Regions from separate parts of the Lysinibacillus pakistanensis genome, predicted to be linked through region 3. Evidence: riboswitches for the same ligand, from Rfam matches in the RefSeq annotation. Region 3 holds a riboswitch; each other region holds the start of a gene.

Region 1 (3,322 bases), 1.6 Mb from region 3:
TACGGTCCTCATATTTTTCTAAAATTTCTTCCCCATCACGACTCTTCATGGCATAACTATCGTAAAATTTACTTGCACTCATAAAGGATGGGAAACGGAAATGATAATCATATGCCTTTTTGTATAGCTTTTTAATAAATTCCATCTCATACATATCGATAAATGCTTTTTCATAATAACCCTCATCGACTAAATAACGGATTTTTTCTTCAATATCAATAAAGTAACGTAGACGCACGTTTACATATTCTAAAAAGTAGCGGCGTGTTGCTTCTCGATCCTTTTCTAACTCTAATTGACCTGTTGTACTATAACGATTCAGTACATCATTATTAAGCTTTAAATATGTTTTCACGCGATGACCCTCATTTCATAAAACGTTTGTATTGCATCATAATCAGTTTGATTTCCTCGTAAATCTAATTTACGCACTAGAGGCACATGATACTTTGCTGCAATTTTCTCGCCAGCAGCGCCAAATACTGTATGTCCGAAATTACTGTTGCCGCTTACAACTACTCCCTTACAGTAATTCCCGTTTTGTTCTAAAAAACGAGCTACCTTTGCAGGGATATCACCTAATCCGTCTGTGTATGTTATTAAAAGGTAGGGCTCACTCAACAGTAATTCCTCAGACAGCTCCATTGATTTCCCCTTTAATTTTGAGACAACATTTCGGACATTACCTGTACGACTAGCATAAATAATCATAGTGAAATCAGCTCGATTTGAGAAACAATTTCCTTAGCATCTCCTATAAATGTCTCATTATATTCAAGTACTGGCACGCTTAAAAAGCCTGCATCTATAATAGTTTGCTTTGCTTTTTCATCATGATCAATATTTACAATTTCCGCTTCAATTCCTACTCGATGTAATTCAGATTTTACCCAAAGACATTTAGGACAAATTGTTTTTGTATAAAGTTTCATATAAATCCCTCTTTTCATAAAATAAAAAGCTATCTCTTCAAAGAGAGATAGCCTAAAATGGAAACGTTAAAAACACATAAAAATAGCTACGTCCCCACTCCTTAATCCCCGAAGAAATGATTGTTGTGTTTTATATAGGCAGGTCTCCTGGCTTTGCTTCATTCTCTGATTTCCTTCCCATGCGAAAGCACAGTGGCTTAAATCATCGTCAGCTTTACAGTTGCGGGGACAGCGTCGGTATTGCACCGAACTTCCCTATTAAACTACATATAGTAGTACCTTAATAAAACAAACACAATATATTGTTTTCCGATAGAACTAAGTGTACCATCCTTCAAAATAAAAGTAAATCTAGATTAGAGACTTCTTAATAGTAAGATTATTCGATATTTTCCGCAAAATGATATTAAGCAAGAGGATAAATAGTTATTAACGCCATAAAACGAACGCCTCCCTATTTCCTGATAAAGAATTATTTTTATGAAAGTAGTAACACTATGTATTTCCTTAATCAACTAATGTTAAAGGTTAAAGTCATTTTCCTGCCTTTCTTTGCAAGAAGTAATTATGTATATACTTTTTTGGAATATAACATCAAAAATATAGGCACAAGCTAATACAATAATTCTTTACATAAAAACAGTCCTTATTCCGAAGAATAATAGACTGTTAAACTTTTGATTGTTAATAAAACCTTACATATTATTCTAGCCAATAAATAAAGATAGTTCCTTATTAAATTCAGGCGTCCGGAGCATTTTATGTTCTCTATCATAGACTTCCTTCACTTTACCATTTTTCGAACTACAAAAGAAACTATTAGCCTCTTTACTCTTTAAATTATCATTTTTCCATTTGTAGTAAATTCTATTTGTTAGGAAAAGTATTTTCATTCCAGATTTTAGGCATGTATTTAAGCTGCCCTATTTAAATGTGTCACACATCCATCTATAAAATTTTTCCTTCTCTTCAAACAGTGGATAATGAGCTGATTGCTCAAAAGAAATAAATTCTTTTTTATCCGCTTCCATTACATCAAAATAATTTTTTGCTGCATTATATGAAGTCATAGCGTCGTATTTACCCATTACAAAATAAAAGGGTAACTCAAGTTTGGTAACTATCATAGGTAGTGGCTTATCAAAAATCTCTTTAACAAGTTGTGCTTGTGTCTTAGCTACTCCATTGTTATAGCGAATAAAATCCAACAAATTATATTCACGACTTAATAGTATATCGCCATCTGACATATTAATAAGTCTTGTAGCGCCGCCGTACTTCCCTACATAACCTCTTGGAGCCACTGACTCTCCAGCATGTATTTTTTCAGCGATTCCCTCTAAGTACTTCACATCTTCTGTATTTCCGACTTTTTTCGCTTCACTTATTGTATAATTCAAATTATCTATTTCACTTTCTTGCATATTACTCACCTGACCAATTCCAATATAGGCTTCATATTTTTCTGGAGCCTTATAAGCAGCCATTGTTCCTAAATATGTGCCGTAAGAATGACCTATTAAGATCACTTTCTCTTTACCAAATCGTTTTGAAATATAATCCGTAAGTTCTAATAAATCATCTACAAGTACATCTGCCGTTAAGTTAGAATAATCCTCATTAAAATGATACGATTTGCCGCTTCCTCTTTGATCGTAATTAACAACAGTGAAATCCTTTTCTAATAAGTCTTCGTACTTGGCATAAGGAATTTCGGACACACTCGGTCCCCCGTGTACATATATAATGACCGGGTTATTTTGATCACGACCCCTAATCATGATTTGCTGTTTTGTACCATTAATCTTAACTTGTTCTAAAACGCTAATACTGTTATCCCCTTTTATATTCGAAGTCCATGTAGGGCGAAAAAGTACTAATAACAGTATTAATATAATAATTACTCCAATATATTTTAATATTCTCTTTATATTTTTCATCTAATTCTATTAATTCCTTTCTGCTAATGTAAATTTAATTTATGATCCAATACATGCTTTTAAATGATTGTGAGGCTATTTTTTAGAAATCCTTATTGCACTAAACCTATTTTTGGGATATAAAATTAGTATTAATTGAAATGGATTTAAGCTTGTGTATTTTTACCTCCTTATTTATTACTCTACAAATGAAAGGTAATATGCTGTAGTGCCAGCAAGTCAATAAAAAGTCAATAAAAAAACGACATTTTTTGACCTTTGGCTAATACATATTACTTCTTTAAAAATAAGTGGCTTTTGCCATGAATTTAAATCTGATAATATAAAAAAGAGCGTAGACAAAGTCAGTTGAACTTTATCTACACTCTTTTACTTCAATGTTTCTTATCTGCTATAAGACTCTCTTCCATTGCTTTAATAATAGCTGAAGATCTATTTCTAACGTTTAAT
Region 2 (3,322 bases), 2.5 Mb from region 3:
TGCAAAGCTCATGACTGCAACCATTGTTAATACTGCCCCAAGCATACTGAAGGTTGGCAATGCATAAAGACCAACTACTGGAATTGAAAGACCAAAGAATATCGTCATTACTGCTCCAACTGATGCACCAGAAGAAACACCTAAAGTATATGGATCTGCTAAAGGATTTTTTAGCAAGCCCTGAAAAGCAGCTCCTGCAATGGCTAGTGAAGCTCCTACAAGCCCTGCTAGGAAAACTCGCGGCAGACGAATTTTCCAAAAAATATTGGCAGCCGTTTCATCAGCTGCTTTATTCCACAATACTTCTAGCGGAATATGAACAGAGCCTATAGCAGCGCCACACCAGATGCTAATGATAAGGAGCGTAATGGCTGTTACATAGGCTGTGACTATTTTACTCACTTAAACGCCTCTGGGTAGATGGCTTTCGCTAACTCTTCAAGACCCTCACCTAAACGTGGTCCTTGACGACTTGTTGTATTCTCATCTACCTGAACAATGGCTTTATTTTTTACTGCATTAATTGTGTCAAAGCCAGCACGCTGTGGTAGCTTTGTTAAAATATCAGGTACATAATGATATGTCACCACGATGACATCTGGATTTTTTGCAATAATTTGTTCGGAACTGATTTCATACCAATCTGCTGTATCTGCTGCAACATTTTCAGCATGAATCATATTTAACATTTCATTCATAAATGTATCTTTACCAGCTGTAAATATATGTGGCTCATCAGATGTTTCTACAAAGACTTTCTTTGGCTTCACATCCTTAATTTTTGCTAGAACCTCTTCTACTTTTGTCTTCATATCTTTAATTATTTTCTCGGCCTCAGGTAATTTCCCAGTTGCACGACCTAGCTGTTCAATTGTTGTGTAAATTTCATTAAAGTCCTTTGCATTTGTTACCACAAAAACCTTTAAACCGGCAGATTCAAGCTGTTCAATGGCCCCTGCAGAAAATGTCATACTCGAATTATGAGCAAACACGATATCTGGTTTTAAAGCAATAATTTGCTCAATATTATATTCCATGCCACCAACTTTTTGTTTTTCAGTTGCCTCTGCAGGATAATCATCATTATCGGTAACACCCACAATTTCATTGTTTAAGCCAAGAGCAAATAAAATCTCTGTATTACTTGGAATAAGAGAAACTATTTTTTCAGGAGGTGACTCCAGCGTAATTTCCTTGCCAACAGCATCTGTTATCGTCATTGGGAATGTTGCTTTGTCTACTTGTGTAGTTTCTTGCTGCTCAGAAGATGCCGGCTTTTCATTTTTCGCTCCTTCTCCACAGGCAGCAAGTAAGCCAATTGCTAAAAATGCGGAAAGTCCTAATTTCCAAAATTTCATCATATGAATCCTCCTAGTATATAAGTGCGTAAATTTTTACGAATTATTTTGCTGATAGATTAGTAATCGACGAAATTTATAAGTTTATCGCCCATTTTTTCAAATTTATCGACATCTTCCATACAAAACAAATACCCCTCATCCAAAGTGAGGGGTAATAATGCACAAAAATACGCAAAATCCTCCACCCTATCCTCGTAGGTTGTAACGTGTCTCTATAAAGGCAGGTCTCCTGGCTCGTGCTCCATACATTTTTTCAAGCCTTCCCGAAAAACTTTCAGTGGCGTACATTGAAAAAACTAGCACATACAGTGGCGGGACCGCATCGGAATATCACCGATTTCCCTTTTCACTTTACATAAGTAAAGAACCTTTATAATATTCAGTTGATTTTATTATACATGAAAACAAAAAAAGTCGCCTACCATCTAGACGACTTCTCCTTTAATCAATTATGCCTCGGCATAATTGCGTTCGGAATCGGCTTTGTGCTTACACAAAGAACTCCTTTTCGATTCCGTGACATCCGCCAGAGGCTTTGGGCCAACACGATGTTGGTCACTCAGGCGTTTTCACAGGATGTGAAGATCTTAGCCTGAGTTCCTCTATTTCAGCGGGTGTTTGGACATCCTCTGAAAAGTAGCTTAAATTCGGATTCATCTCACCACCTATAGAGGTGGGAAACTTCTGCTGAAAGAAGTTAAAGGATATCTGCAAAATACTGAACTGTTTTCATCGGCGCCCCTAGTTCTCTTAATGCCCATGTATGCTCTAAATAAATATCTGCCAGCTTTTCATATTTACCACCGACTCTGTGAGCCCATTCCACAGCTACAACACTTTCATACATATGCGCCATTTTTTCTGCTACCGCTTTTGCCTCTAAAGTTTTCGTTGCTTCATCCAAAGAGCTAAACGTATGCAATGTCGATTTCAATTGCACTAATTGTTCCACTACTAATTGGCTTAGGGTGCTGTTAGCTACCTTAGCTAAGCGTTCCTCCATAATACGTACAAACAACTTATGAGCTTGGAACTTATCTACTAAACGAATCAGCTCTAATGCCAGTATATTGGCAGTTCCTTCCCACACCGTAAGCACCTGTGCATCTCTTAGTAAGCGAGGTGTCACAAAGTCTTCAATATAGCCATTTCCACCATGTAATTCAATCGCTTCACTTGCATATTTTACCGCTCGCTCGGCTGTTTCCTTTTTCATAATGGCTATATTTAAACGATTCATAATCATATCCTCATGATTGCCCTGACCACTTGTCACCTTATCATACAGCTGAATAAGATCAAAAACTGTTGCTACTTCTACATGAAGCTTTGCCGCAAATTTTCCTAGTGTATCCTGAATCATTGGATATTGCGTTAAAGGCTTACCAAAGGCATAACGGTTTGTCACATAATGCTTTGCCTCTAAAAAGCCACGTCGCATAATACCTAAAGAAGCTACGGCATTGCAAATTCTTGATAGATTAAGTGCCTCTAGCATATAATAAATTCCTTTATTCGGCTCACCTACAATATAGGAAAGTGCACCATCAAATTCTACCTCACCAGAGGGAACTGCCTTCACGCCAAGCTTATCCTTTAAGCGACGAATACGAAGGTTATTCATAGTACCATCCTCCGCTCGCCATGGAACTGCAAATAATGTTAGCCCTTTAGAGCCGGCAGAAGCCCCTTGGAGTCGAGCCAGTACCATTGCTACACCGCACATGCCTACATTGGATGCAAAATATTTTTCACCATATAAACGGAACTGCTCGCCTTCCTGTCTTGCCTCTACAGCATTTGCCCCAACATCCGAGCCACCTTGTCGTTCTGTTAAAAAGGTTGCTCCCTCATAGAGCTCAGTATCACCTGTTGCACAAACATGTGGTAAAAACCGTTCCTTTACCTCATCATTCGCATAGTGATCGAGTAAATAAGCTGTAGCCATTGTTAATGTAACA
Region 3 (3,322 bases):
TGAGATGCTGAAATAATGTAGATTTTCCCGCTCCATTATGACCAAGTAAGGCAATTTTTTTGCCCTTCGGAATTTGGAGTGTAATATCTGTTAGGGCGTGTGTCCCATCTGCATAGGCGTAAGAAAGCTGATTTAGTTCAAAGTAAAAGTCTGTGGTCATTAGAAAAACCCTCCATACACGATGAGGAATAGTAAGATAGCTGCAATACCTAGCCAGTTTTTCATGCTATAGGTTGCATTCTCCTGCCAATAGACCGTTTCGCCACCTCGTGCTTGCATGGCATTATTAAGTTCACGGCTTCGTTGGAACATTTCAGCAAATAATGCGGCAATAAGCATAGATATAGAGCGTAGCCACTGGGCAGGTGAGTGATAACCAAGTCGTGCCTGCTGAGCAAGATGAATTTTTTGCATACTGTCTAAAAAAATAAAAATAAATCGATATGTTAATTCCACTAGTTCAACAAACAGGGCAGGAATTCTACATTGTCGTAACACATGACAAATAGACTGTACAGATGTTGTTAGGATTAAAAAATATAAACAACTGACACTGCCTAGAACGATGAAAAAAAGTTGCTTTGCTGTAACTAAGCTTGCATTGCCCACAAAAATTGTCCAATCATTGAAAGAAAATGCCCAAATATGTGCAGGTAATTCGTTAGCCGCTGGGGCTATTGAAATTAGAATAGATAGTAAGCTAGATAGTAAAAAAAATCCGGGTAACAATAATAGTTTTAAATAATATTTCACAGGGATTTTAGCGCCTATAATGATAAAAGCACTCATTACAATAAATGTAATGAGTGAAATTCGTTCATCTCTCATGATAAGCGACAATAATAATAGTCCAAAAGAAAACAACATTTTTTCTAGCGGATGAACAGACGCTAGCTTATTCATATATGCATACTTATCAATGAGTAACATACTTAACTTTCTTTATGTTTGCCGCGCATTAAGCCAATAAAGTATCCGATAAATCCAGCACCTATAGCAGCTTGTAGTGCAAATAGTAGGCTTTCAATTTCTCCACTTGGTGGTTCCCATAAGCTTTCAAACCATGGTTCGTAGTCAGCATTTATTTCACCGATTGCTGCCTCTGCTTCACCATCTGCTCCTTCGAATTCTGCACCCTTTTGAATGAATAGAGGGATAATTGCTAATAACACAACGATAGCTAGCAGTAATAAGTTTTTTTTCATTCTAATGTGCCTCCTTTGTTGAAAAAACATGTAATGCTTTTAATTCGCTCACATTGTATTTTTTCAAGAAGTTCATCACGACTACGGTTAAAATCCCTTCACTAACAGCAAGAGGGATTTGTGTTAATGCAAAAATACCTGCAAATTTTGTGAATGACGCCATAAAGCCACCAACCTCAGAAGGGAAAGCAAGAGCTAATTGAACAGAAGTGACAATATATGTACCTAAGTCACCAAGCATAGCAGCTAAAAACACAGCTAAAGAAAATGAAAGACCCATTTTTTGCGAGCCTTTAAATACATAATAAGCAATAATTGGACCAACTACTGCCATAGAAAAGGCATTTGCTCCTAAAGTTGTAAGCCCTCCATGCGCTAAAAGTAAAGCTTGGAATAATAATACAATTGTTCCGATTACACTCATTGCTAATGGACCAAAAAGAACTGTACCGAGTCCAACTCCTGTTGGATGCGAGCAGCTTCCAGTTACTGAAGGAATTTTTAATGCTGATAAGACGAAGGCAAAGGCACCTGATAGTCCTAAAATCATTTTTGTTTCAGGGTTTGCATCGATCGTTTTACGAATTGAACGTAATCCTAAAATAATAAATGGAATAGATACAACCCACCAGAAAATGGCCCACTCAATTGGTAAAAAGCCCTCCATTATATGCATGGCGAATGCACGATTTGGCACAAATAAAAATGCCAATAAGAAATAACTAAGCTTCCAGCCTGAGAATTTCAAAACTTCTCCTCCTTACATATAGTTTTTGAATTAGCGTGCGAAAAATAAAAAACACTTCTCCATGGGAAAAGTGCATAGCTAAAACAAATAGAATTCGATTCTACTAAGCCGCACACCTATCCTCGTAGGTTGAAACGTTCACATTCTTTTCGGCAGGTCTCCTGGCTTTAGTTCCTCATTTTATAGGCCTTCCCATCCGTTGGACAGTGACATTCTCTATAAAACTCCCTAGTACAGTGGCGGGACCGCGCCGGACTTGAACCGGCTTCCCTTTTAAGCGAAATGATAAGCACTTCGCACCGAAAAAAGATGAAGTTGTGAGATTTCACGACAAAGTGTAACATAATTTTCCATCATGGTGCTATCTTTTTTTAGAAAAAATTTTTAAAATTGAGGTACAATCTAGAAAATTCTGATAAAATAAAAGAGAAATTTTTCTTTTTTCTACGAATTTTTTGATGAAATTTTAATGAAAATGTCACAATTTTAGAGAGAAATATTGTAATTTTAAAATTTTAAGATATGATAGAGACAGTTTTAAATTCATGTTAAACATACAAATTTGATATAAAAACATACATAAGTGCTTGAATATTTTCAAGATAATAGGGAAATTGGTGAAAGTCCAATACAGCCCCCGCTACTGTAATAGCTGATGAAATCGCAAATGCCACTAGTGCAAACTTGGGAAGGCGCGAAAGTAAATGGAAGCTTAAGTCAGGAAACCTGCTTATGGAATGATGCATGCAAACTTTTCGGAGGGAGAAGTTGAAGCAAAGGCGAATACCTGTAATTTATTCGACTTTATTTGGCTTCTACAAAACCTTTACTCTTCGATTAGAGTAAAGGTTTTTCTTGTTCCTAAACGTATTGAGGGGAGAACAACGATGACTACTTGGAATTTAGAGGGGATGCAGACACATCTTTTTATTTGTAATGGCAGTAGCTGTATGAAAAAAGAAGCAGAGGAAATTACGCAAGCCATTCGTGATGAGATACAGGTGCAGGCACTTGATAAAAAAATACATACAACCCGGACACGTTGTAATGGCAGATGTAAGGATGCATGTGTTGTCATTGCTTATCCGCAAGGGAATTGGTACCGTGTGCCAACAACTGAACATGCGAGGGCACTTGTGCAGGATTTACATCATGAGTCACTGCACCATGAACATGTTTTTACGCTTCGTGAGGGCACATTACAGCGGACAGCACAAACAACAGCCATTAAAGGCATCGAAAAGGTGAAAGAGGGGTAACAAAATGGCGCAAAAAGGGAAGATTTTCGTAGTTGGCTTTGGGCCTGGTGATTTTAATCATATTACGCATCGGGCTGTGGAGGCATTACAACAGAGTGATATGATCATAG
Region 4 (3,322 bases), 360 kb from region 3:
CTAAAATAGGCAATTTCTTTTTCTAGTAACTGAAAAAAATAAGGTAGTTTATTATCGGAGATTAAAAGAGTACGAGCCGGAGCTTTTACTTTACTATCTAGTACTCGTGCTTGCTGTAATAGCTGATAGGTTGCTTCATCGGCTCTTTCGATTGTAGGTAGGGCGATAATAAAATCTATTGCCTCCCGTGCTTCGGGTGAAATAACATATACAATAACTGTTTTAGATCCACCATCTAATTGGGCGGTAATGACTGTCTCTCCGATTGCCTGAGCTATTACGCTCCCATTTGTGTCAACTGTTGCAATTCCAGAGTTGCTTGAAGACCATGTAACTGTGGCACTATCATCTGTTGTTGCGTTAGTGGCAGTAAGTTGAAATGTTTCTCCTACTAATAATAGTAAAGGTTCCTCAGTGTTTAGCTGAATATCGCTAATTGCAACGGGCGCATTCTCTACTAATGGAGCTAGTTCCGCTGCATCTTCTAATGGTATAAGATCATCTAATTCAGCTTCTTCATCTGTATGCGGTGCTTTTTCCTGTTCTGTTAAATCCTCTACATCTATTTCATTCTTAGACTCTGTAGCATTGTCCTGCTCTTCTGAATCATCGGGTTCAATATCATTGATGTTTGGAGTAGGATCGAGTAAATCCCCTTCAAAATGCTGTGCCTTAATTGCAGTGACTGGAGAAAATAGCGATACGATTAAAATAAAAATAACTGCTATATGTAGCTGCTTTTTCCATATAGTCATATAAACACTCACTTCCTTTATAAATAATTAAATACTGACAAGCTGAATTAATTCATCTTGTCAGTATCCATTTATCTAGCTATTGTACTTTTACTTCAAGTGGCTCACTTGCTGAACTACCGAATAAAGCATTGGCAGAGGCTGTAATGGTAATAGTACCTGCTTGTGCTTGACCTGCAAATGTAATAACAGCTTGTTGGTTTGCATTCATAGTAACTGACTGAGCTGTTAATGTTGTTGTCCCTGTGTTAATTGTCCAGTTTGCTAAATTAGAGCCGTTTGGTGTCGTAAATAAATCACCAGTTAAATTTACCGTAACGGATGGATTGTTATCATTTACTGCAATTACACTTGCTGTTTCTAATTTAGACCATGTAGTGTAATAAATATGAACGACATCATCAGCCTGTAATTGATACTCAGCTAATCCAAAATTGGGGCTATATCCATTTACAGTGTAGACCCAGCCATCCCAACCATTTAAACTGCCTGCCGCAAGTCCATCAATTGATTGAAGATATGGACCATATTGAGTAGAAACTACTACATAAGGAATACCCTCGGCATCTAATACTTGCTCTACAAGCTCTAGCGCAGTTGTCCCTTCTTGAACATTTACTGTTGTTCCTTCTAAAATTTCATGGCATGAACCAGTACCGCATAAACCTTTTACTGATAACTGAACATCAAAATCTGCTGATTGTGCTTCTTGACTTACAGGCTGTAATACTGCTGCACTGGCTGATGGTGTTACGAGCGAAAATGCTAAAAGTAGGACTAACGCTAAATGCCACCATTTTTTGAAACGAACCATTTGTAAAACCTCCTATTTTTATTATTTCGTGAATGTTTTTGCAATTAACTCGAAAATAAAAAGATGCTTCTCCAAAATGGGGAAGCATCTAATGGAAAACAGAAAAAAGGCGCAAAAACGTAGTTTGCCTGTCCGTCTATTTGCCGTAAGTTCTCCTAGCTTCCGAAGAGAGTTAATACGATGGAATAAAGGCAGGTCTCCTGGCTCGTGTATCCTATTCAGAACCTTCCCATCTACTGAAGGCATTTTTCCTTGTTCGACAGTGGTATTTTCTGTAGTCATCTACACTTACAGTTGCGGAAACAGCTTCGGCTTTAAACCGAATTCCCTATTAAGCTCTTAAAAGAGCACCTTTATACTGCAATTGTTATTCACTTAATGTTAAGTCTAGCATATATTTCTATTTTTCGAAATAGTTTAACAAAAAGAATTATGCTTTATAGAAGTAGTAAGCTTTAAAAGAGGAAGTAAACATCTAGTATCAATATTACTATTCCTATTAAAAAGCAATATGATAATATAAATAGATAGATAATATAAATCGTATAATAGAGAGTGAGCGGGCAAAAAGGGTTTACCCATTTAAATATTAAGCAAAACAAAAAGCTGCACAGTTAATGGCAGCTTTTTGTTTCATCTGTTTTCAGCAACGTATACGGTGATTGTGATAAATAATAAACGGTGAGTCCCGTATATAGCTGTGTCTTTCACTTAATCTATCCATCTTAGCTTTATAAATTTTTTCTTTTGTATTCTTAGTACTCTGCAGCAATTGCTTGATAGGCTGAAGTATAGAAGTCTTCAGGCTTTTTGCTGTTTGTTTCTTTTTATAAGGTTTGCTACCGTACTTGAATCGTTGTCATTGCAGACGCTTTAATCGTCTGATGCTGTGGGGGGGCTTTTGGTTCAATCAGTAATGTTGAGTAGTATGCATCAGCAATGGTGATTAAGTAAATGACAAAAAGTAATTGTTTTGTTCAATAGTTCAAAAATGTTTTTCTCCTTTTTAAGTGCAATTCATTAAAAATGTATAATAGTAATACGAGCAACCATTAGAAAGGTTTCAACCATACTTAAATATTTGAAAAAAAGTTATCTCACTTAAAATGTTTGCAGGCTATTTATGGTTTTTAAACGAATCAATTGGTCTCGTCTATAGCTTGTTGAATTAGATTTGTTAAAGAAGCAATCCCCTTTTGCTCTAAATGTACGCCGTCTGGAGCGAAAAACTCAGGATGGTTAATTGCAGTTGCATGCCAATCAATTAAAGTAATGTTTTCATATTCCTGTGCTTTCTGTTGTAATGCTTGATTTACTTTCCCCTCCCAAGAACGTGGTACACGCGTATTTACTAAATAAATATCAGCATTGGAAAAAGCCTTTAAAAGGGTATCTATTTGTGTATTGGTAAAATACCCGTTTGTTCCAAGCTGAATGATGACTGCTTTATCTGGTTGATTAAAGCTTGCATAATTAGGAGCTAATTTAACCGCTTGTGAAACTTGGCGACCAATCTTTGCATCTATGGTAATGCTAGGGTAGATATTATGTAAGCTCGAAGCAATATCTATCATTACAGAATCGCCAATGGCTAATATTCCATTATACGATTCATGAACAGGATGAACTTCTGTCTCATTTTCCCCCTGATGAGGCTCAACCGCATTTTGATCCGAATTTGAATCAACACCCTCTTCTTCATCACTTAATGAACCTGGCTGAGATGTTTCCTGCTCCTTTTCAGAATCACGAT

What was found. Region 3 has a riboswitch for cobalamin ahead of QNH24_RS15730 (energy-coupling factor ABC transporter permease). Riboswitches for the same ligand answer to the same signal wherever they lie in the genome.
Region 1: it holds a riboswitch for cobalamin, as region 3 does, so the genes downstream of both, QNH24_RS07395 (glutaredoxin family protein) here and QNH24_RS15730 (energy-coupling factor ABC transporter permease) in region 3, are expected to answer to the same signal.
Region 2: it holds a riboswitch for cobalamin, as region 3 does, so the genes downstream of both, QNH24_RS03050 (ABC transporter substrate-binding protein) here and QNH24_RS15730 (energy-coupling factor ABC transporter permease) in region 3, are expected to answer to the same signal.
Region 4: it holds a riboswitch for cobalamin, as region 3 does, so the genes downstream of both, QNH24_RS17560 (DUF4430 domain-containing protein) here and QNH24_RS15730 (energy-coupling factor ABC transporter permease) in region 3, are expected to answer to the same signal.

Annotation. Positions count from the first base shown of each region.
Region 1 is NZ_CP126101.1:1,566,428-1,569,749, reverse strand. Features, by position in the region: gene nrdE (class 1b ribonucleoside-diphosphate reductase subunit alpha) at 1-355, opposite strand, end outside; gene nrdI (class Ib ribonucleoside-diphosphate reductase assembly flavoprotein NrdI) at 352-711, opposite strand; gene QNH24_RS07395 (glutaredoxin family protein) at 708-932, opposite strand; cobalamin riboswitch at 1,053-1,230, opposite strand; gene QNH24_RS07390 (alpha/beta hydrolase) at 1,856-2,872, opposite strand; gene QNH24_RS07385 (response regulator transcription factor) at 3,247-3,322, opposite strand, start outside.
Region 2 is NZ_CP126101.1:624,916-628,237, reverse strand. Features, by position in the region: gene QNH24_RS03055 (FecCD family ABC transporter permease) at 1-402, opposite strand, end outside; gene QNH24_RS03050 (ABC transporter substrate-binding protein) at 399-1,361, opposite strand; cobalamin riboswitch at 1,564-1,748, opposite strand; gene QNH24_RS03045 (acyl-CoA dehydrogenase family protein) at 2,059-3,322, opposite strand, start outside.
Region 3 is NZ_CP126101.1:3,169,177-3,172,498, reverse strand. Features, by position in the region: gene QNH24_RS15745 (energy-coupling factor ABC transporter ATP-binding protein) at 1-160, opposite strand, end outside; gene cbiQ (cobalt ECF transporter T component CbiQ) at 160-930, opposite strand; gene QNH24_RS15735 (energy-coupling factor ABC transporter substrate-binding protein) at 933-1,205, opposite strand; gene QNH24_RS15730 (energy-coupling factor ABC transporter permease) at 1,207-1,953, opposite strand; cobalamin riboswitch at 2,088-2,272, opposite strand; cobalamin riboswitch at 2,519-2,701, shown strand; gene QNH24_RS15725 ((2Fe-2S) ferredoxin domain-containing protein) at 2,841-3,212, shown strand; gene cobJ (precorrin-3B C(17)-methyltransferase) at 3,217-3,322, shown strand, end outside.
Region 4 is NZ_CP126101.1:3,531,699-3,535,020, forward strand. Features, by position in the region: gene QNH24_RS17555 (S-layer homology domain-containing protein) at 1-755, opposite strand, end outside; gene QNH24_RS17560 (DUF4430 domain-containing protein) at 835-1,569, opposite strand; cobalamin riboswitch at 1,743-1,939, opposite strand; gene QNH24_RS17565 (acyltransferase family protein) at 2,709-3,322, opposite strand, start outside.